Regions from separate parts of the Pseudomonas sp. M5A4_2d genome, predicted to be linked through region 2. Evidence: predicted binding sites of a transcription regulator. Region 2 holds the regulator's gene; each other region holds the start of a gene.

Region 1 (7,745 bases), 390 kb from region 2:
TCTGGGTATTTTCAACGAAGCGGTACCCAGGGGTATTCATCAATTGGCCTTGGACACTATCAGCATCACGCTCATGCCCTGACTAAGGCCAACGAAGTAGCACCGATACGTTGCGCCAATAAAAAACGGGAGGCCTTTTTCGGGCCTCCCGTTTTTTATTGCTTAGACGCCAATCACTTGGCCTGGTAAATGATGCCGGGACTGCACTGCACCATCTGGTAATGATCCGGCAGGCCGTTCAACGCCTCCGACGCACCGAGGAACAGGTAACCGCCGCGCTTGAGCGTGCCGTGAATACGCAGCAGGATGTCCTTCTTCACCTCGGCCGAAAAGTAGATCAGCACGTTGCGGCAAAACACCATGTCGAACTTGCCCAGGCTGGCATAACTATCGAGCAAGTTGAACGAACGAAACTCCACCCGGCTCTTGATCGGCGCCTTGACCGCCCAACGCCCGGCCCCTTTCGGGTCGAAGTGACGTTGCAGGCGCTCCGGGGACAAACCACGGCCCAGGGCCAGGCTGTCGTACTCGCCAGTCTTGCAATTGGTGAGCATGGTGCCGGACAAATCCGTGGCCACAATTTGCGCACCGGCCTTTAACTGCCCCATGTTAGTCCGCTCGAACTCGTCGATGGACATCGAAATCGAATACGGTTCCTGCCCCGAAGAGCAGGCGGCCGACCAGATACGCAGTCGCTGGCCCGGGCTGGCCTTGATGGCCTCCGGCAGCACCTTGTTCTTGAGCACTTCGAAGGGGTAGGTGTCGCGAAACCATAAGGTTTCGTTGGTGGTCATGGCATCGACCACCATTTCCTTGAGCCCACTGCGCGGTTGACCCTGAATGCGCTGAACCAACTCACCCAGGGACTTGATGCCCTGCTGCTCCATCAGTTTGTTGAGACGGCTGGATACCAGGTATTGCTTGTTTTCACCAAGCAATATGCCACAGGCTTTTTCCAGGAAGACCCGGAACTGTTCGAAATCTAAATTACCCGTAGACAAGGATACCGCCTCTTTAATCGTGTGACCGCCAGGGGGAACTCCCCCTAGCCGTGATCTGCTGCCTTGATCCGGTCGACTACCCGGGATGCCAGGTCATCAGGGCGGAATTTGGCCAAAAAGTCATCAGCACCGACCTTCTTGACCATCGCCTGATTGAATACACCCGACAATGAAGTATGCAGGATGATATGCAATTTTTGCATGCGTGGATCGTTACGTATCTCTGCCGTAAGGGTGTAACCGTCCATTTCCGGCATCTCGATGTCGGAAATCATCATCAAGAATTCTTCTTCCGGCTTCTTGCCCTCATCCACCAGCTTGCGCAGGTAATCCAGGGCTTGGCGACCATCGTTGAGCGCCACCACTTCCACACCGACGGTTTGCAGGCAGCGACTCACCTGTTTGCGCGCCACCGAGGAGTCATCCACCGTGAGCACACGCAGGGAAATCGCCTTGTGCGCGGTCTCGGCGTCCACTACACCCACCGAGATCGATTCCGAGGTAGGGGCCACTTCGGCCAGGATCTTCTCCACGTCGATGATTTCCACCAACTGGTTATCGACCCGCGTCACCGCCGTGAGGTAGTGATCGCGCCCGGTGCCCTTGGGTGGCGGATGGATCTCCTCCCAGTTCATGTTGACGATGCGCTCCACCGAGCGCACCAGGAAACCCTGGGTCTTGGTGTTGTACTCAGTGATGATCACGAACGGATTCTGGCGATCCTGCAGACCGGCGGAACTTGTGGCCAAGGCCAGGTCAAGAATGGGTATGGTCGCGCCACGAATGTTGGCCACGCCGCACACCACGGGGCTGGATTTGGGCATTATGGTGAGCTTGGGGCACTGCAGCACTTCCCGCACTTTAAACACATTGATGCCGTACAGCTGCTTGCCGTCAAGGCGAAAAAGCAACAACTCCAGGCGATTCTGCCCTACCAGCTGTGTGCGCTGGTTTACTGAATCCATTACTCCTGCCATGCCATGACTCCTACGCTAAAACCTGGGGCGATACCTACAGGGCAGCGCGTACCCAACACTAAACGGCACGAGCTTTGCTATTTATTGATTTATGAACCTTAAAACGCCAGTTTCCCGACGCCTTCGCCTCCCACGGTACCGCAGATTGCTCTGCGTCTCGATGGCACTGCTCGCCCTGGGCTCGGGCATCACGGCACGTGCAGATAACGTCACATTGCCTGATCTCCTTATCGGCGTCACTCAAGGCTTTCTTGAGTTCACTGTAGAAGATTATCTGACGACCACCCAGACACCTGGGCGTTATGAAATCCAGGTCAACCAGTTAGACCCGCGCCTGCGCATGCCAATGTGCGACAAGGAATTGACGGCCTCACTGGAAAGCCCCGCCCAGCCCATCGGCCGCGTGACGGTAAAGGTGCGCTGCGAGGGCGCATCGCCCTGGACCGTGTTCGTGCCGGCGCAGGTCAAACTGTTTCGCGATGTAGTGGTGGTCACGCGCCCGCTCAAGCGCACGGGTATCATCGGTTTTGAAGACGTCGCCCTGCGCGAGCGGGATATCAGCCTGATCAATCAGGGCTACCTCACCTCGCTGGATCAGGCCGTCGGGCAGAAACTTACCCGACCAATGGTCACCGACCAGGTCATCACACTGGTTCATCTGGAACAGGCTGAAGTGATTCGCAAGGGCGATCAGGTGGTGATTTCTGCCAGCAGTGGCGGGCTGACCGTCAAAATGCCGGGCGAGGCGCTGTCCAACGGCGGCATGAGCGAACAGATTAGAGTCAAGAACCTCAACTCCAACCGGGTGATAAAGGCGCAAGTGACCGCGCCTGGCCAAGTAGAGGTCGCGTTATAGATCACTGGTGTCAAACGCCAGCTTTTCCTACACTGTGCGTTGGATGTCGGCCTGTACAGGTTTATTGTCAAACGAACCTAAAGTTTGTCCGGGTATGGCCGAAAACATGGCAAGCGTCCAAATACCCAGAGGTTTTTTTTATCATGGTCATTGATTTCAGTCGTTTAAATAACACCCCGGCTTTGCCCGGCAATACGCGCACCAGCGGTGCCAAGGACAGCGTAGAAGCCAAGGCCCAGCCCGTGCCCGTCAAGGCAGAACAGGCCGGCGCCAGCCAGAGTGGGGAATCGGTACACCTGAGCAATGAGGCTCAACAGTTGCAGAAGGTCACTGACTCGCTGCGCGATCAACCGGTTGTCAATAAAGCCCGCGTGGCCGAATTGAAGCAGGCCGTCGCCGATGGCAGCTATAAAGTCGACAGCAACCGTGTAGCCAGCAAGCTGCTTAACTTCGAAGCCGAGCGCTAGGCAAAGGCCTGCGCAGGGCTTTTGGACGCTTAAAACCCAAGGCCAGCCATGCACCACGACGAACATTTGCTTCAACTGATCATTGATGATCTGGCGCCGACGCAACATTTGCTCGAGCTGCTCAAAGAAGAATCCCTGGCCCTGTATGGTCGGGATATGCGCTTGCTGGAAGAAATTCTGGCGCGCAAGCAGTCGCTGATTGTGCTGCTGGAGCAGCATGGCAAGAAGCGCAGCGAAATTCTGATCAGCCTCGGCCTGCCGGCTGATCACGACGGCCTCGCACAGCTCGCCAGCCATTCTTCGGTCGGCGATCAGTTGCTGGCGCAGAGCACCGCACTCAATCAATTACTCGCCCAGTGCCAGGAAGCCAACCTGCTCAATGGCCAGTCGATCCAGCTTCAGCAAGCTACGACCGCCAACCAGCTGCGTATACTTCACGGCGGAGAGCCTCCGGCGCTGTACAACGCCCAAGGTTCCACTTCGCGGCTGGTCAAGCCAAGCACCCGCAGCCAAGCCTGACGCCGGTTTACAGCGCGCCCTATCCAAGGCGCGCAACATACTGGCAAAATGCCGGTTCTTGCGTGTAGTCGTACTTTGTCTGGAGATGGAAGAACCGTGTTCAACGCCCTTAACGCGGAAGATGCTCCGCAGCCACCCAAGGTGCTCACCACGCCTCTGGAAATCGCCAGCACGTTGCGGATGCTGCAAGAAAGTCATGATCCGCTGATCATCACCTTCCACGAACGCAGCCAGCGCTTCCAAAGCTACCTGGTGGACGTTGACCGGGACAGCAAGACGCTGGCCCTGGACGAAATGATCCCCCGCGACGGTGAACGCTATCTCGAGAATGGTGAACCCTTTCGTATCGAAGGCTTCCATGACGGTGTGCGGGTCGCTTGGGAAAGTAACGGCACGCTGACCATCAGCGAAAAAGACGGTCATCGCATCTACACCGGCAGCATGCCTGCCGAGGTGGTCTACCATCAGCGCCGCAATGCCTTCCGCGCCGCGTTGAAGCTGGCGCAATTGGTCAGCATCGAGTTGGGCGGCGAAAAGCTCAAGGCACCGATCAGCGGCAAGCTGCTGGATATATCCGCCACTGGCTGCAAGTTGCGCTTTGAAGGTGATATTTCCGAGCGCCTGCAACTGGGCCAGGTCTACGACCGTTTTATCGCCGCCCTGCCCTTCGGCAGCATGACCACTTCCGTCGAGCTGCGTTACCTGCACTTCGAAGACAAGATCAACACCACCTTCGCCGGTGTGCGTTTCCACAACATGAGCGGCCTGGTGCAGCGCCAGGTGGAACGTTTTGTGTACCAGCTGCAGCGCGAAGCGCGGCGGTTCGACAAGGACGACGATCTTTAAACCTTAAAGACCGCCGCAAAAAAACGGGCAGATCCTGATGGGATCTGCCCGTTTTTGCTATCAGGGGCGCGCCCTGCTCAAATCGTGGGGGTGGTCGTCCGGGCCCAGAGGCTCCGGTGGCCCTTCGAAAGCCGGCTCATCCACTGGCGGTTGCGGATCAGTTTCAGGCTCCGGGTCCGGGACGGCGTTCTGCATCTGCTCTTGCACCACCGCCTCGTCCACGCGTGGGTCCAGGCACGCGACCAGCGGCGAGCTGGACATGCTGTCGGGCATCGCCACGTGATGCAGTGGCGCATCGTCCACTTGATGCAGGTTGGTCACCGCTTTTGGCCGGATACGCCACACCAGAATCAACGCACACAGGCTGAAAAACGCATACAGCATGTGACTGCCAAACAGCTTCATGACCACACCGGCCAAGAGCGGCCCGATACTCGCACCGACCCCGTAAGTCACCAGCAACATGGCCGTCAGCGACACTCGGCGATCACCCTCCACATGGTCGTTGGAAAATGCTACCGCCAGCGGGTATAGGCAGAATTGCACCAGCGAACACAAGAACCCTGCCACGAACAGCACTTCCAAAGGCACGTGGGTCATCACGGCCAACGGCAACGCCGCCACCGCCAGGCACAAGGCAAAGCAGCGAATCAACAAAGCCCGGTCATAGCGGTCCGACAACCAGCCCAACGGCCACTGCACCAGCAGCCCGGCGAAAATACAGCTACCCATAAACAGACCGACCTGCTCGGTGGTCAGCCCCTGCTGGGAGGCATAGAGCGGCGCCAAACCGTAGAACGAACCCACGATCAAACCCGCGCCCAACACCGTACTGAGTGACTGCGGCACCCGCTTGATAAAGAAGCGCGGCTCCATCGGGGCAGGATGCAGAGGCGCCGGGTGAATCCGCCGAGTCATGGCCACCGGCACCAGGCACAACGCAAAGCACAGAGCGACCAGCATCAGCAATTCGAGACCGAGCTCGGGGTGCATCACCAGGATCAACTGACCCAACACCAACCCCAGGTAGGACGCGATCATATAGCCGCTGAACACCACGCCCCGCTGCTTGGCATCCGCCTGCTCATTGAGCCAGCTTTCGATGACCATGTACTGGCACATCATGCCCAGACCCACGATCATCCGCAGCACGATCCAGGCTGGCAGCCAGTTGATCAGGCCATGCCCCAACACCGCCGCGCCGACAATCCCGGCGCAGGTGGCATATGCACGGATGTGCCCGACCCGGGCTATCAGGCGATGCCCGATCTTGCCACCCAGCACCAGGCCAAAGTAGTTGGCGGCCATGAGCGCACCCACCCACAGGCTGTCGACATGGTCGGCCGCCAGGCGCAAGGCAAGATAAGTACTGAGCAGGCCGGACCCGATCAACATCATCAAGGAGGCGAAATAAAGGGCTCGAAAAGATTTCCAGATTTGGCGCATCGGCGTTCCGAGCGGCTCCTTGCAGTGAGGGACAGGGCTATCGGCATGATAGTCCGGTGTGACCAGGCCCGGACAGGCGATATAGGCTGTTTTCCGGGAATATTTTACTTAATAGCTCAGACGCTGCCTGGCCGGTTGCAAGGTACAAAGGTTGCGATAAATACCCACGCACCTGCTGTGAACGCTGATCACCGGCAAGGTTCGACCGGTGTTCGTCAAGCACGCACAAAAAAGCCCCGCCAGAGCAATCTGTACGGGGCTTTATGTGCGAGGCTTTTTATACGGGCCACGAATCTGGTGTCCCATGGCAGTCCAAATGAGCTTGCAAGGTGTCTAGAGAATCCGGGGCGATTCACACTGAGCGAGGCGGAAACGCCACACAGTGTGGAGAACAACAGACCGTGGGATGGTCAAAATCACCATACCTTTGCTGCAAGGCCCAGGATGGAGCCTCCTCCCCTCCCATCGAGACAGACCAAATGAGCCGACTCGGACCGCTTGGCCTGTCTCACCACGCACCTAGTACCACCTCAGACCAAAAACAACAAAATGGCCTTTAGCCATACCGTCTATAGCCAACAAATCTAATCACTAAATCGCGCATTCGTGAAAGGCGGCTAGCCTCGTAATCGAGTAGCGGTGGTTGAGATGTCGCTACTCGCTCTCCTACCAATGAGTAAAAGGAAATACCTCCCATGGACGGCTCCGCGATCGCAACGTCTCAGATCATGAGCGTTGTCCTGCGTTTTGCTTGGCGACCATGAGAAAACGGCTCAGAACTAATCTAGCGTGATGCGCAGATCCTGAAGCGCCGGGCTGGTGCTGAATCGTGCACCTATAGCAATGCTCATGCTGTCGTCATTTCGCCTTGGAAGAGGCGAGATATGACGATTAAGAAACACTAAAACTTACAAAAGGAAAGTATCGTGCCATATCTCGTTGAATTTCATAATAGAGGCGGATTCGCCGCGAACTTCAGAGTCGAATGGGACGGCGGCGAATGCCCTCCCAATAGAACTGAGATGATCACAGCCGGTGGCGTTGCGAAGGTCAACCTTCGTGAGCAAAATGTTCCCGAGGGTGCCTCTTGCTGGGCTAGGGCCTACGTTCAGGGCGGGCCAAATCACGACTCTGGCGACAATTTTACCTACAGAAGCGCCGATACTTCTGTCGCCTCTTACTCAATAACCGGCGGCACACTAAATCCGTCTTTCGACCTGGACATCAACGACTGAGCACCAAGCCCCGCCACTTTATGTGACGGGGCATTTTGCACACATTCCCTCCCTCGCAGATAAAGTCAGTCTGGCCTAACAGCAGGCTGGAACAGGTGTTGTGATGACAGCAACACTCAATAGAACTGACGAGGATTGCTCGGTAGTTCCGCCGCGGAACCAAATATCCGTGCCACGTTTTCAAATCTCGCAAAACGTGGCGCGGAGACCTGACATACCGAAACGGTAGGTCAGCCCTCCCCGCTCCACCCTCAATCTGAGATCAGACTTAGCCGAAAGCCCGGCTTCGTATCACTTTGCCTATGCCTATCCAGATACAGGCTAATTTTGCCTTTTCCGTGCTTTTCGCTTGATAAGTATCACCCATAGTGCAACAGTATTAGTAGAACGCCCTAACT
Region 2 (7,745 bases):
TGTCTTCGCTGGTCGGCGTTGCAGGCGGGGCGACCGCTTGCGGTGCTTCAGCTTCGGCCTTCACCGCACTGAGGGAGTTGAGCAACTGCTCGAACTCGCTGTCCGTCACGTCCGCTTCCGGCTCGGCCACAGGCGCCGCTTCCACCACCGGTGCAACCGAGGTGTCGGCAGGTTCTGCCAGGCGCGCCAGGGCGGCCAGCAGTTCCGGCGTGGCCGCCGTGATCGGTGCACGTTCGCGCACTTCACTGAACATGCCGTTGACCGCATCCAATGCTTCGAGAATCACGTCCATCAGTTCCGAGTCGACGTGTCGCTCACCCTTGCGCAGGATGTCGAATACGTTCTCGGCGATGTGACAGCACTCCACCAGCTCATGGAGCTGGAGGAAGCCGGCGCCCCCTTTTACAGTGTGAAAACCGCGAAAAATTGCATTGAGCAGGTTCGCATCATCCGGGCGGCTTTCCAGCTCGACCAGTTGCTCGGACAGTTGCTCTAAAATTTCGCCGGCCTCTACAAGGAAATCCTGAAGGATTTCTTCATCGGCGCCGAAGCTCATGTGGGTGCTCCTTAGAAGCCTAAACTGGATAACAGGTCATCTACGTCATCCTGACCTGACATAACGTCTTCACGTTTATCGGCATGAATCTGCGGACCTTCACCCTTGGCGAGATGTTTTTGTGGATCTTTTTCCGAGAGGATCGCTTCGCGGTCATGTTCGATGCCGGCAAAACGATCAACTTGGCCAGCCATGAGCACCAATTTGAGCAAGTTGCTTTCCACTTCGGTGACCAACTGGGTCACGCGTTTGATCACCTGACCGGTGAGGTCCTGGTAATCCTGGGCCAGCAGAATGTCATTGAGGTTGCTGGCAACCTTGCGGTTTTCCTCTTCGCTGCGCGACAGAAAAGCGTCGACCCGACGCGCCAACTCACGAAACTCTTCAGCCCCCACTTCCCGACGCATGAAACGGCCCCAGTCAACGCTGAGGGCCTGCGCTTCGGTCGCCATGCCATTGACCAGGGGCGTGGCGTTTTCCACCAGGTCCATGGTGCGGTTGGCCGCCGCCTCAGTCAGCCTGACCACATAGGACAGGCGTTCGGTGGCATCGGTGATTTGGGAGATTTCTTCGGCCTGGGGCATGTGCGGGTCAATCTGAAAATTGACGATCGCACTGTGCAGCTCGCGTGTGAGCTTGCCCACTTCCTGGTACAGGCCGCGGTCACGGGTCTGGTTAAGCTCATGGATTAACTGCACCGCGTCGCCGAACTGGCCTTTTTCAAGGCTTTCGACCAACTGGTGAGCATGCTTTTTCAGGGTCGACTCAAAGTCTGCCTGCGATGATTCTTTATGCTCCATAGCTCCCCCGTGGTGGCATCAGCCGTGGATGCGTTCGAAGATTTTTTCGATCTTCTCTTTCAAGGCCAATGCAGTGAATGGCTTAACCACGTAACCGTTAACCCCGGCTTGGGCGGCTTCGATGATCTGTTCACGCTTGGCTTCGGCGGTCACCATCAGCACAGGCAGGCTGCGCAGTTTTTCATCGGCGCGCACGTGACGCAGCAAGTCGATGCCGGTCATGCCCGGCATGTTCCAGTCGGTTACCAGAAAGTCGATGCTTCCGCTGTTGAGGATAGGAATCGCCGTCAGGCCGTCATCCGCCTCGACCGTGTTGGTGAACCCAAGGTCACGCAACAGGTTTTTTATGATCCGCCGCATCGTTGAGAAGTCATCAACGATGAGGATTTTCATGTTCTTGTCCAATTCGACCTCCAAGCAGTCTTAAACGCGCCCAGCACCTGGACGCGCCATTTCAATCAACAGGCGTTACACAAAAAGGACTGCCAGGGGTACCACGGAACGAACCCGCGAAAGACTTTTCACCTCTCGCCTAATTGCGCTGCAGTATCCCCACACTGCCTGTCAGCGCGCGCGCCACTCTCCCAATCGCCCCCGCAAGCGGGCTGCGCACTGGCTATGCAGCTGGCTGACACGCGATTCGCTGACCCCCAGGACCTCACCGATTTCCTTGAGGTTCAGCTCTTCGTCGTAGTACAGCGCCAACACCAGTCGCTCACGCTCAGGCAAATTGGCAATCGCCTCCGCCAACGCCCCCTGGAAGCGTTCATCTTCCAGGTCGCGCGACGGTTCGAGATGTGCACTCGCGCCGTCCTCGTGCAGCCCTTCGTGTTCGCCGTCCTGCAACAGGTCGTCGAAACTGAACAGGCGGCTGCCCAAGGTATCGTTCAAAATCCCGTAGTAATCGTCGAGACTCAATTGGAGTTCGGCCGCAACTTCATGATCTTTAGCGTCACGACCTGTTTTTGCTTCAATTGCACGAATTGCGTCACTGACCATTCGCGTGTTGCGGTGTACCGAACGCGGCGCCCAGTCCCCTTTACGCACTTCATCGAGCATCGCACCACGGATACGGATACCCGCATACGTCTCGAAACTCGCGCCTTTGCTCGCGTCGTATTTGGTCGACACTTCGAGCAGGCCGATCATGCCGGCCTGGATCAGGTCTTCAACCTGCACACTGGCAGGCAGGCGTGCCAGCAAGTGGTAGGCAATGCGCTTGACCAAGGGCGCATAGCGCTCGATCAATTCGCCTTGGCTGTCACGTGCCGAGTTTTTGTAAAGGTTATAGCCGCTGGCTGTCATAGCACCGGTCCTGCGCTCGTCTGATGCACCAATCGCTCGACGAAAAACTCCAGATGCCCGCGCGGGTTGGCGGGCAACGGCCAAGTATCGACCTTCTGGGCAATAGCCTTGAACGCCAATGCGCACTTCGAACGAGGGAACGCTTCATAGACTGCACGCTGCTTTTGCACAGCCTTGCGCACACACTCGTCATAGGGAACTGCGCCAACGTATTGTAAGGCGACATCGAGGAAGCGATCCGTGACCTTGGTCAACTTGGCGAACAGGTTTCGCCCTTCCTGCGGGCTTTGGGCCATGTTGGCCAGCACACGGAAGCGATTCATGCCGTAGTCACGGTTAAGCAGTTTGATCAGGGCGTAGGCATCGGTGATGGAGGTGGGCTCATCGCAGACCACCAGCAGCACTTCCTGGGCAGCGCGCACGAAGCTGACCACGGACTCGCCGATCCCGGCGGCGGTGTCGATCACCAGCACGTCGAGGTTGTCGCCGATGTCACTGAACGCCTGGATCAGGCCGGCGTGCTGCGCCGGGCTCAGATGCACCATGCTCTGGGTACCCGAGGCCGCCGGCACGATACGAATGCCACCGGGACCTTGCAGCAGCACATCGCGCAGCTCGCAGCGGCCCTCGATCACATCGGCAAGGGTGTGTTTGGGTGTCAGCCCCAGCAGAACGTCGACGTTCGCCAGCCCCAGGTCAGCATCCAGCAGCATGACCCGACGGCCAAGCTCTGCCAGGGCCAGGGACAAATTCACTGACACGTTAGTTTTTCCGACGCCACCTTTGCCGCCGGTCACCGCGATCACCTGTACGGGATGCATGCTGCCCATTTTATTTCTTTACCTTGTCTTGCTTAGACGCAGGCTACATGGCTTGGCCGCGTGAATCGCTTGCAGACCATCGATGTAGATACTTTTCACGGTGTTCATCCTGCCCTTCAACCCACCCGCTTTGCCGGGTTGTGGTAAAGGTCGGCGAACATGTCGGCCATCGCTTCCTCGCTAGGCTCTTCTTGCATTTGCACGCTGACAGCACGGCTGACTAACTGATGACGGCGCGGCAGATGTAAATCATCCGGAATCCGCGGCCCGTCGGTCAGGTAGGCGACCGGTAATTCATGACTGATGGCCAGGCTCAGCACTTCACCCAGGCTCGCCGTTTCGTCGAGCTTGGTCAGAATGCAACCCGCCAGGCCGCAACGCTTGTAGCTGTGGTAGGCAGCGGTAAGAACCTGTTTCTGGCTGGTGGTTGCAAGCACCAGGTAATTTTTTGACTTGATGCCACGCCCAGCCAGGCTTTCCAGCTGCATGCGCAATGCCGGATCACTGGCTTGCAGGCCGGCAGTGTCGATCAGCACCACACGCTTGCGCAGCAACGGGTCGAGCGCGTTGGCCAGGGACTGGCCCGCGTCGACGTGGGTCACCGACACATTGAGGATGCGGCCCAGGGTCTTAAGCTGTTCCTGGGCGCCAATACGGTAGCTGTCCATGCTCACCAGCGCGATATTCTGCGCGCCGTACTTGAGCACATAACGCGCAGCCAGCTTGGCCAGGGTGGTGGTCTTGCCCATGCCGGCAGGGCCGACCATGGCGATCACACCGCCCTCTTCCAGGGGTTCGATTTCCGGGGTGACGATCATGCGTGCCAGGTGGGCCAGCAACATGCGCCAGGCCTGGCGAGGCTCTTCGACTTCAGCAGTCAGTGCCAACAGGTCGCGGGACAACGGGCCGGACAGGCCGATGCGTTGCAGGCGACGCCACAGGTTGGCCTGGTGCGGTTTGCTGCCTTGCAGCTGGTTCCACGCCAACGAGCCCAATTGCACTTCAAGCAGCTCACGCAGGCCATTGAGTTCAAAACGCATCGAGTCAAACACGCGCTGGTCGACTGCGGCAGCCGGGGCTGGCGCTGCAGGACGCGGCGGTTCTTTGAACGTCGGCTCAACCAGCGGTTCGGCGGCGGTCAGCGGCAGGCCGGCGAACAACTGGCGACTGCTGGTGGAATCGCTGTCGCCACGCATACTCAGCTCAGCCTGGGCCGAGACAATGCGCGAAGCGGTCTTGCGCAGCTCGTCCTCAAGTTCCATGTTCGGCACGCGCGGCGCCAGCGCCGAGGGGGTGTAATCCAGGGCAGCCGTCAGCTCGACACCGCCGGCAATACGGCGGTTTCCAATAATCGCGGCATCGGCGCCCAGCTCATCACGTACCAGTTTCATGGCCTGACGCATATCGGCGGCGAAAAAACGCTTAACTTGCATATCCCACTACCTCAGCCGTTGGGCCCTACTGTCGCGACAATAGTCACTTGCTTGTTGTCAGGAATTTCCTGATAAGCCAAAACGTGCAAATTCGGCACTGCCAGACGTCCAAACCGCGACAACATCGCTCGGACCGGGCCCGCCACCAGCAGAATCACCGGGTGACCCGCCATTTCCTGACGCTGCGCGGCTTCGATCAACGAACGCTGCAGCTTCTCAGCCATGCTTGGCTCCAGCAGAACGCCCTCTTCCTGGCCTTGCCCTGCCTTCTGAATACTATTGAGCAATATTTGTTCCAACCTTGGCTCCAAGGTGATAACAGGCAGCCCAGACTCAACCCCTACAATGCTTTGCACGATTGCACGGGACAATCCGACGCGCACCGCAGCCACCAGCGCGGCAGTATCTTGACTCTTGGCGGCATTGTTCGCGATGGCCTCGGCAATGCTGCGAATGTCGCGCACCGGCACCTGTTCGGCGAGCAAGGCCTGCAGCACCTTGAGCAACTGCGACAGCGACAGCACGCCGGGCACCAGCTCTTCGGCCAATTTTGGCGAGGCTTTGGCCAGCAACCCCATCAATTGCTGGACTTCCTCGTGGCCGATCAGCTCGTGGGAGTGCTTGTAGAGAATCTGGTTAAGGTGGGTAGCGACCACCGTGCTGGCGTCTACCACGGTGTAACCCAAAGACTGTGCCTGGCTGCGCTGGCTGACTTCGATCCACACCGCTTCCAGGCCAAAAGCCGGATCTTTGGCGGTTATGCCGTTGAGTGTGCCGAATACCTGGCCGGGGTTGATCGCCAGTTCGCGGTCGGGGTAGATCTCCGCTTCGGCGAGGATCACGCCCATCAGGGTCAGGCGGTAGGCACTGGGCGCCAGGTCGAGGTTGTCGCGGATGTGCACGGTGGGCATCAGGAAGCCCAGGTCCTGGGACAGCTTCTTGCGCACACCCTTGATCCGCGCAAGCAGTTGGCCACCTTGGTTGCGGTCTACCAGCGGGATCAGGCGGTAGCCGACTTCCAGGCCGATCATGTCGATCGGGGTGACGTCATCCCAGCCAAGCTCCTTGGTTTCCTGGGCGCGGGCCGGCGACGGCAGCAAGTCCTGCTGGCGGGCGATTTCCTGCTGGGCCTGGACCTTGACGAGGTTTTGCTTGCGCCAGAACAGATAAGCACCGCCGGCCGCCATGGCCGCCATGCTCAAGAACGAGATATGCGGCATGCCGGGCACGATGCCCATGATCGCCATGATGCCCGCCGCCACGGCCAGCGCCTTGGGCGAAGCGAACATCTGCCGGCTGATCTGCTTGCCCATGTCTTCGGAGCCCGAAGCACGGGTCACCATGATGGCTGCAGCTGTAGATAACAACAGTGATGGCAATTGCGCCACTAAACCGTCACCGATGGTCAGCAAGGCGTACACCTTGCCCGCATCGCCGAAGGTCATGCCGTGCTGGAAGATGCCGACTGCCATCCCGCCGATCAAGTTGATGAACAGAATCAGCAGGCCGGCGATGGCGTCGCCGCGCACGAATTTGCTGGCACCGTCCATGGAGCCGTAGAACTCGGCTTCCTGGGCCACTTCCAGGCGGCGGGACTTGGCTTGGTTCTGGTCGATCAGGCCGGCGTTGAGGTCGGCGTCAATCGCCATTTGTTTGCCGGGCATGGCGTCGAGGGTAAACCGCGCGCTCACCTCGGAAATCCGCCCGGCGCCCTTGGTCACCACTACGAAGTTGATGATCATCAGGATCGCAAACACCACGATACCGACCACATAGTTACCGCCAATCACCACTTCACCGAAAGCCTGGATCACCTTACCGGCGGCGGCGTGGCCGTCCTGACCATGAAGCATCACCACCCGCGTAGACGCCACGTTCAGCGCCAGGCGCAGCAGGGTCGCAATCAGCAGGATGGTCGGAAATACCGCAAAATCCAGCGGCCGCAGGGCATACACACAGACCAGGAGCACCACGACGGACAGGGCAATGTTGAAGGTAAAAAACACGTCGAGCAGGAACGGCGGCATCGGCAACATCATCATTGCCAGCATCACCAGCAACAGCAACGGCACACCCAGATTTCCCCGCGACAGGTCAGTCAGGGTGCCACGGGCCGTGCTGAGCATTTGAGAGCGATCTACCACCGGTATTCCTCGTGTTCCTTGAAGCAAAGTTTTGACGCTGGAGGGCGTCCTGAAGGCGGTATTGCAAGAAGCCTTCCAACTTTTGCTCTGAGGCTCAGATGACCGCACAAGCGACCACGCCTACCGGGTGTAAATCCATCCAAATGTGGGAGGGGGCTTGCTCCCGACGGCGGTGGTTCAGCGAGTACATTGCCGACTGACACATCGCCTTCGCGAGCAAGCCCGCTCCCACATTTGGATCTGTATGAACTCGCCGCCACCAAGGAAATTTCCGACAGGGTTTTAAGGTGCCCCTAGGAAACCCGCTCTCTAGTCTCCGTACACCGCTGCAAATACAGTGGTCGGGCGTCGCGGCTCGCAATATCAAGGAGAACTCTTATTCCTTACCAAGGAGCGACGCCATGTCCAAAACCACACAAAATTCCCCCACCGCGCTCTTCACCGTCATCGACGGCATCAGCACCGAAGACCTGCTGGTCAACCTCACCGAAACCCTGGAGTCCGCCCACGCGCTGGCCTGCGACTTCGCCTTTGATCTGGAAGGGTCGCGGCGAGAAGGCGCGCTGGGCATTGCGCAGTTGATTGAGGTATCGCGGTTATTGGCTGAGCGAGCGCTGGATGACATGGGGCCGCCGCCCGAGTCAGAACCCGGCAAATTCTAGGCAGAACATCAGATAACAGATCGT
Region 3 (7,745 bases), on a different contig from region 2:
ATACCCAGCCCGACTGCCCCGAGCATTGGGGTGGCTACCGTTTGTTGCCCGAGCGCATCGAGTTCTGGCAAGGCCGCGCCAGCCGCCTGCATGACCGTCTGAACTATCGCCTGCAAGACGGCGAATGGACGCGCGAGCGCCTGGCGCCCTGAGTTTCATCTTTCTTTATTCCCTCTGAATGCTGACCCTCACACCGAAGTCTCCACACAGGAGGCTTCGGCGTGTTCGCTTGCGCGACTACAATGAAGAACGCTTTCATGACGATCTTCGGAATAAGGCGAGCGCTACCGTTCGTCGATTTTTCTGGTACTGGCAGTCTGTACTAGGGCTGAATGAAAGCAATTTTCTGGCGTGCTTGCCGTGACAGGCGCCAAGCTGCGGCGTCTAATGAATACCTGTCCTTTGGAGTTGATGCTATGCGTAAGTCCGTTTTACTAGTTGCCTGCTTTACCACCCTGTCGTTGCTGTTGGGTGGCTGCGCCTCGAGTCTGACCGGCGACTCGTACTCCCGTGACGAAGCGCGTCGTGTACAGACCGTTCGCATGGGCACCATTGAATCCCTGCGTCCGGTGAAAATCGAAGGCACCAAAACCCCAATCGGCGGTGTTGCCGGTGCAGTGGTTGGCGGCGTTGGCGGCAGTGCTATTGGCGGTGGCCGTGGCAGTATCGTCACTGGCGTTATCGGTGCTGTTGCCGGTGGTCTGCTGGGTTCCGCCGCTGAAGAAGGCCTGACCCGTACCCAGGGCGTTGAAGTCACCGTTCGTGAAGACGATGGCAGCATGCGCGCCTACGTTCAGGCTGTTGATCCCAACGAAGTCTTCCGCATCGGCGACCGTGTGCGCATCATGACCGTTAACGGCACCAGCCGCGTTACTCGCTAAGCGCCGGCGGTAGAAACACAAAAAACCCCAACCGGGTGACCGGTTGGGGTTTTTGTTTTAGGGGGCAGGATGTCTACAAATTGAAGCCAAGCGCTTTTAGCTTCATTAGACAGGGCACTGCTGCTCCATTGCTCGGTCGACTAAAAGCCCCGCCAGTTCCAGTAACTGCCCAATGGCTAACAATTGGCTGCGTGTTTTTCCGTCCACGGTGTCTGCCAAATCAGAGGTCAGCCCGTTGGCGCCTATCAGGGTTTCGTATGCATTTACCAACAAGGCCTCTGTGTTGGCGGCTGAGTTGATCGAAAACTGTGGCCCGTAACGATTTGGCCAGGCGGTGTCGGGCTCGAAATGATTGGCTGGAGCCGCCCCTGATCGCCGCGACGCGATGGAAGGTGGCAGCTGTACGCAGGTTCGCGGACCGAGAACTTGAAACTCGGCATACCCGAAGGTATCCCGCGCACAGCTGCCATAACACGAGGCGCCAGCCACAGGAGTCGCTGACGAAAAACGATGGCAATGATGCATCAAGTTAACAGGCCGCTTCGGCTAAAACCGAAGCGGCCTTTTGGTTTTTTACCCTGTCATTTCAAATCTGGAAGTGCTTCACCATCGTGTTCAATTCATGCGCCAGGCTGGCGAGGGATTGCGAGGCGGCGGTTGTTTGGGTCGAGCCTTCAGCGGACTGAATCGACAGTTGTTGAATATTCAGCAAATTGCGATCAACCGCCCGGGCAACGTCGGCTTGCTCAGCAGCCGCCGTGGTAATCACCAGGTTTCGGTCATTGATCTCATTGTTGGCGGCAAGAATATCCGCCAGCGCTTGCTGTGCCAGTTCGGCCAAGCCAAGGGTTTGCTGGGTCATGGTGCTGCTGTCGAGCATGGTGTTGACGGTACTGGCCGTGTTGGTCTGGATACTGCCAATCATTTGTTCGATTTCCTGGGTCGATTGGGCAGTGCGGTGAGCCAGGGCGCGCACTTCGTCGGCGACCACGGCAAAACCACGGCCGGCCTCACCGGCACGCGCAGCTTCGATGGCCGCATTCAGTGCCAGCAGGTTGGTTTGCTCGGCAATGGTGCGGATAACATCCAGCACTTTGCCGATACCCTTGGCCTGCTCAGCCAGACCGCCCACTTGCCCGGAGCTGACCTCCACGCCACGGGTCAAGGCCTGGATGGCGTTCAGCGCCTCGACCATGCGCTGCTGGCCTTTCAAGGCAATGCTTCGCGACTCCTGGGACAGGTCGGAGGTCGAGGCCGCGTTCCTGGCGACCTCTTCAATGGCGGTGGTCATCTGGGTGACGGCAGTGGCCGCCTGTTCGATCTCGCCATGTTGCTGTTGCAAGTCCCGGCTGCCTTCGGCGGTGACGGCATTCAGTTCTTCGGCCGCTGCGGCCAATTGGCTGGATGAGCCGGTTATTTGTCGCAGGGTCTGCACCAGGTTGTTGCGCATGGTCTCTTGTGCCCGGAGCAGGCGGGTGGCTTCGTCGTTGCCCGTAGGGTTGATGGGCTGGGTGAGATCGCCCCTGGCGATGGTTTCGGCTACGTGTACCGCTTCAATGATGGGGCCGGTAATGCTTCGGGTCAGCAACCAGGCCACCAATACGGTGCCGCCACTCACCAGCAGAATCACGATTGAGATGCCATTCACGGCATGCTGGTAGGCCGCTACGGATGTCTGGCCGGCTTGTTCTGCGCCTTTGTTGGCCAGGTCTATCAGTTGGTCGAAGTTCTTGGTCATCTGCTCATAACTTTCTCGAATACTGTTGAGAAAGTCGCGGGCGCCGGCCTTGTCGCCCGAGCGCGAGCGTTTGAGCATCTCGGCGTGATTCTTCGCATACGCATCGAGGCTTTGGTTGAACACATCGAGGCGTGATTTTTCCTCAGAGGTGCGCAGCAGCGCTGCATATTGGGCAAGCTGCTCCTTGACGCTTTTCAGGCGGCCGGCGGATTTGTCTTCGTAGGTCTGCATGTCGGCATCGCTGGACGACAGGATGTGCGCCATCTCTCCCAGGCGATAACGGTCGAGCGAAGCATTGGCCAAGGCCAGGATCCTGACGCGCTGCATCCAGTTGTTCTGAATGTCGGCAGCCTGTGACTGGACTTCGCCAATCTGTTTGAGCGCAAACAGGCCGAGAAACACACTCAGTGATGCAATAGCGGCGAAGCCGATGAAGGCTCTGGCAGCGATTCTTATATTTCTCAGGAACATGGGAATGTCGCTCGGGCTGGAAACGCGTTGGAGGCAGTGTCGGGCGGGTGTCCCAGGCGCGGACGGTGAGATCGCCATACCCTCTAGTCGGCGGCTAACCGAAAGTCTTTAGGCGTGGTAGCCGGATTAGTGGCTAAACGTTGGCGGCGCAAAAAGAAAAACCCAACCGGGTGACCGGCTGGGGTTTTTAGGTGTTTCAGGTTGGGGTCAGGCTTTCTTGCGGCTCGCCATCGCCGTCACTGCATAGCCAATACACGCCGCCAGGATCGACCCGGTCAGAATCCCCATTCGATCCTCGCCGGCGAATTCGCTGGCGCCCGGCACAAAGGCCAGGGAGCCGACAAACAGGCTCATGGTGAAGCCGATACCGCACAGGATCGCCACGCCGAACACCTGGCCCCAGTTCGCGCCACTGGGCAGGGCGGCAAGGCCGGTCTTGATGGCCAGCCAGGTGAGGCCGAACACACCAACGGTCTTGCCGATCAACAGGCCGGCGGCGATGCCCAGGGGCACGTGATGGGTGAAGCTTTCCATGCTCACGCCGGTGAGGGATACGCCCGCATTGGCGAACGCGAACAATGGCAGGATGGCGTAGGCCACCCACGGGTGCAACGCGTGCTCCAGGGTCAGCAATGGCGAAGGTTCGGCGTTTTTGGTGCGCAGCGGAATGCAGAACGCCAAGGTCACACCGGCCAGGGTGGCGTGGACGCCGCTCTTGAGCACACAGACCCACAGGATCAGCCCTATGATCATATAGGGCCCGAGTTTGATCACGCCCAGGCGGTTCATCGCGATCAAGGCAACCAAGCAGGCGCCCGCACCTGCCAGGGCGGCGCCCGACAGGTCGGCTGAATAGAACACGGCGATGACGATGATTGCACCGAGATCGTCGATGATGGCCAGCGTCATCAGGAACAGTTTCAGCGACACCGGCACGCGCTTGCCCAGCAGCGCCAGGACGCCGAGTGCAAAAGCGATGTCGGTGGCCATGGGGATCGCCCAGCCTGCGAGCGCGGCGGGGTAATCCTTGTTGATCGCCCAGTAGATCAGCGCGGGCACCACCATGCCGCCAATGGCCGCCGCACCGGGCAAGACCACTTGCGAGGGCTTGGACAGGTGGCCGTCGAGCAGCTCGCGCTTCACCTCCAGGCCGATCAGCAGGAAGAACAGGGCCATCAGGCCATCGTTGATCCATAGCAAAGCGGGCTTGGCGATTTTGAGTGCGCCAATCTGCGCCACTACCGGGGTGTCGAGGAAGGCGCCGTAGAGGTGCGACAACGGTGAGTTATTAATGATCAGCGCCAAGGCGGCAGCGGCGATCAACAACAGACCGCTGGCGGCTTCCAGCTGGAAGAAACGGGTGAAAGTGCTACGCAGAGGCAAGGGATGCTCTCCAATCCAGGTTCAATAGGTGGGTACCCTAACCCGTACCGTTAGTTGTTAAAACAAAAGTTATATTCTTATTTGTTATAAGCAACGGTCAGGATCGGTGATGCGCCGAAGCCTAGCAATTGTGTGTCTAATTGAGACGTCACTGTATCTGTGTGCAGTGTAGGAAACCCCCTAAAATTGGGGCTGAAATCTTTAGAGACGCACCCTATGAGCGACCACCGTAACTGGGCCCGTGAAGCCATTCGCATCATTGAGGCGGACTTTCAGCGCAGCGCCGACACACACCTGATCCCTTTGCCGTTGCCGGGGTTGCCGGGTATCGAGTTGTACTTCAAGGATGAGTCCAGCCACCCCACCGGCAGCCTCAAGCATCGGCTGGCGCGTTCGCTGTTCCTGTATGCCTTGTGTAACGGCTGGCTCAAACCGGGTGCGCCGGTGATCGAGGCGTCCAGCGGTTCGACGGCGATCTCCGAAGCGTACTTTGCACGCTTGCTCGGCCTGCCGTTTATTGCGGTGATGCCGGCCACTACGTCGAAGGAGAAGATTGCGCAGATCGCCTTCTACGGTGGCAAGAGCCATCTGGTGAATGATCCGACGCAGATATACGCCGAGTCCGAACGGTTGGCGAAGGAAAGTGGCGGTCACTTCATGGACCAATTCACCTACGCCGAGCGGGCGACGGACTGGCGGGCGAACAACAACATCGCCGAGTCGATCTTCCAGCAGATGCGCTTTGAGCATTACCCCGAACCGAGCTGGTTGATTTCCAGCCCCGGCACCGGCGGCACGACCGCCACCCTGGGACGCTATGTGCGTTATCGCCAGCATTGCACCCGCGTCTTGTGTGCCGATGCCGAGCGCTCGGTGTTCTTTGATTACTACCAGACAGGCGATGCCAGCCTGCGCCTGGATTGCGGTTCGCGCATCGAAGGGATCGGCCGGCCACGGGTTGAGGCGTCGTTTCTGCCCAGGGTGATTGATGCGATGGTCAAGGTGCCGGACGCGCTGTCACTGGCCGCCATGCATTACCTGGCCGAACGGCTGGGGCGGCGGGTTGGCGGGTCCAGCGGGACTAACCTGATCGGCGCCTTGATGGCCGCGCAGCAGATGAAAGCGGCAGGGGAGTCGGGGTCGATCGTGGCGATCTTGTGTGATGGGGGTGAGCGCTATGCCACCACTTACTACGATCAGGCGTGGCTGGCGGGGCAGGGCTATGCACTTGACGGTTTGATCGCGGCCGTTGCGGCGAGTGTCGAACGGGGCGAGCCGCTGCCGGAGAGCGTCCTGCGCGCAAACATCTGATACGACGCAAAACCCAATGTGGGAGCTGGCTTGCCTGCGATCGCAGAGTCTCAGTCGCCGAATTTATCGACTGAACCACCGTCATCGCAGGCAAGCCAGCTCCCACATTGGAACTGCAGTCTGTTCAGATTCTGCGTCAGGCCTCGATGCCGAGCATATCCCGCGCCAATGCCTCGGCAATCCGAATTCCGTCAACACCCGCCGACAGAATCCCACCGGCGTAACCAGCGCCTTCACCCGCCGGGAACAGGCCTTTCACGTTCAAGCTTTGCATCGACTCGTCGCGGGTAATCCGCAGTGGTGACGAGGTGCGCGTCTCGATACCGGTCAACACGGCGTCGTGCAGCGAGTAGCCTTTGATCTGTTTCTCGAACGCCGGCAATGCTTCACGAATCGCCTCAATGGCGAAGTCCGGCAATGCCAGGGCCAGGTCACCCAGTGCCACACCCGGTTTGTAGGACGGCTCCACGCTGCCGATGGCGGTGGACGGCTTGCCAGCGATGAAATCACCCACCAGTTGCGCCGGTGCCTCGTAGTTGCTGCCACCGAGGATGTAGGCGTGGGACTCCAGGCGCTCCTGCAACTCGATGCCGGCCAGCGGGCCACCTGGGTAGTCCACTTCCGGTGTGATGCCGACCACGATGCCGGAGTTGGCATTGCGTTCGTTACGCGAATACTGGCTCATGCCGTTGGTGACGACACGATTGGGCTCGGAAGTGGCCGCTACCACCGTACCGCCCGGGCACATGCAGAAGCTGTAGACCGAGCGGCCGTTCTTGGCGTGGTGCACCAGCTTGTAGTCGGCAGCGCCGAGCTTTGGGTGCCCGGCGTATTTGCCCAGGCGCGCAGCGTCGATCAGCGACTGCGGGTGTTCAATACGGAAACCGACGGAAAACGGCTTGGCCTCCATGTACACGCCACGGCCGTGGAGCATGCGGAACGTGTCGCGGGCGCTGTGGCCGAGGGCGAGGATCACGTGCTTGGAGAGGATCTGCTCACCGCCATCCACCACAACGCCGTTCAACTGGCCATCTTCGATCAGCACGTCGGTGACCCGCTGTTCGAAACGCACTTCACCGCCCAGGGCGATGATCTGCTCGCGCATGTTTTCCACCACGCCGGTCAGGCGGAATGTACCAATGTGCGGCTTGCTGACGTAGAGGATTTCTTCCGGTGCACCGGCTTTGACGAACTCGTGCAGCACTTTGCGACCGTGGAATTTCGGGTCCTTGATCTGGCTGTAGAGCTTGCCGTCGGAAAAGGTCCCGGCGCCGCCTTCGCCGAACTGCACGTTGGACTCCGGGTTGAGCACGTTTTTGCGCCACAGGCCCCAGGTGTCCTTGGTGCGCTGGCGCACTTCCTTGCCGCGTTCGAGGATGATCGGCTTGAAGCCCATCTGCGCCAGCAGCAGCCCGGCGAAGATCCCGCACGGACCAAAACCCACCACGATCGGCCGTTCAACCAGGCCTTGCGGCGCCTGGCCCACCACCTTGTAGCTGACATCCGGTGCCGGGTTGACGTTGCGATCATCGGCGAACTTGAGCAGCAGTGCGGCTTCGCCTTTCACGTTCAGGTCGATGGTGTAGATGAAGCACAGCTCCGACGATTTTTTACGGGCGTCGTAGCTGCGTTTGAACAGGGTGAAATCGAGCAGGTCATCACTGGCGATGCCCAGGCGCTGCACGATGGCAGGCCGCAGGTCTTCTTCGGGATGGTCGATGGGCAGCTTGAGTTCGGTGATTCGTAACATGACGGGATCCGGTAGGCGGCGGGAAAAGAGGCCGGCTGTTTTGCAAACCGGCGATTATAAGCCCCAATGGCGGTATTTCGTCATGTTAAAACAGCGCGGGGTTGATTCAGTCGTCCCGAGAGCCGCCGAACGATGCGCAACCCCGTTGTACCTGGCCGTTGACTCGCAACTCGGCGGTCATGTGTTGCAAGCTGCCGCTGACGCTGTCGAT

What was found. Region 2 encodes FliA, which starts transcription of late flagellar genes. Its sites were predicted from a motif close to CTAAAGTTTNNNNNNNNNNNGCCGNTAA; they were not measured.
Region 1: flgM (flagellar biosynthesis anti-sigma factor FlgM) is a predicted target of FliA. The motif match lies at 2,912-2,939, and genes of this name have one in related genera.
Region 3: ACLBW8_RS13475 (methyl-accepting chemotaxis protein) is a predicted target of FliA. The motif match lies at 3,175-3,202, and genes of this name have one in related genera.

What each region holds. Positions count from the first base shown of each region.
Region 1 is NZ_JBKEZW010000001.1:61,866-69,610, reverse strand. It holds gene ACLBW8_RS00340 (hypothetical protein) at 1-82, shown strand, start outside; gene cheR (protein-glutamate O-methyltransferase CheR) at 174-1,001, opposite strand; gene ACLBW8_RS00330 (chemotaxis protein CheV) at 1,046-1,978, opposite strand; gene flgA (flagellar basal body P-ring formation chaperone FlgA) at 2,070-2,834, shown strand; gene flgM (flagellar biosynthesis anti-sigma factor FlgM) at 2,978-3,301, shown strand; gene ACLBW8_RS00315 (flagella synthesis protein FlgN) at 3,350-3,820, shown strand; gene ACLBW8_RS00310 (flagellar brake protein) at 3,917-4,666, shown strand; gene ACLBW8_RS00305 (MFS transporter) at 4,727-6,112, opposite strand.
Region 2 is NZ_JBKEZW010000001.1:456,415-464,159, reverse strand. It holds gene ACLBW8_RS02140 (chemotaxis protein CheA) at 1-556, opposite strand, end outside; gene ACLBW8_RS02135 (protein phosphatase CheZ) at 568-1,356, opposite strand; gene ACLBW8_RS02130 (chemotaxis response regulator CheY) at 1,375-1,749, opposite strand; gene fliA (RNA polymerase sigma factor FliA) at 1,921-2,661, opposite strand; gene fleN (flagellar synthesis regulator FleN) at 2,658-3,491, opposite strand; gene flhF (flagellar biosynthesis protein FlhF) at 3,599-4,915, opposite strand; gene flhA (flagellar biosynthesis protein FlhA) at 4,927-7,041, opposite strand; gene ACLBW8_RS02105 (DUF6124 family protein) at 7,461-7,721, shown strand.
Region 3 is NZ_JBKEZW010000004.1:90,665-98,409, forward strand. It holds gene pdxH (pyridoxamine 5'-phosphate oxidase) at 1-152, shown strand, start outside; gene ACLBW8_RS13465 (outer membrane lipoprotein) at 417-881, shown strand; gene ACLBW8_RS13470 (DUF6124 family protein) at 987-1,406, opposite strand; gene ACLBW8_RS13475 (methyl-accepting chemotaxis protein) at 1,468-3,090, opposite strand; gene nhaA (Na+/H+ antiporter NhaA) at 3,298-4,473, opposite strand; gene ACLBW8_RS13485 (PLP-dependent cysteine synthase family protein) at 4,690-5,784, shown strand; gene ACLBW8_RS13490 (NAD(P)/FAD-dependent oxidoreductase) at 5,921-7,534, opposite strand; gene ACLBW8_RS13495 (COG3650 family protein) at 7,641-7,745, opposite strand, start outside.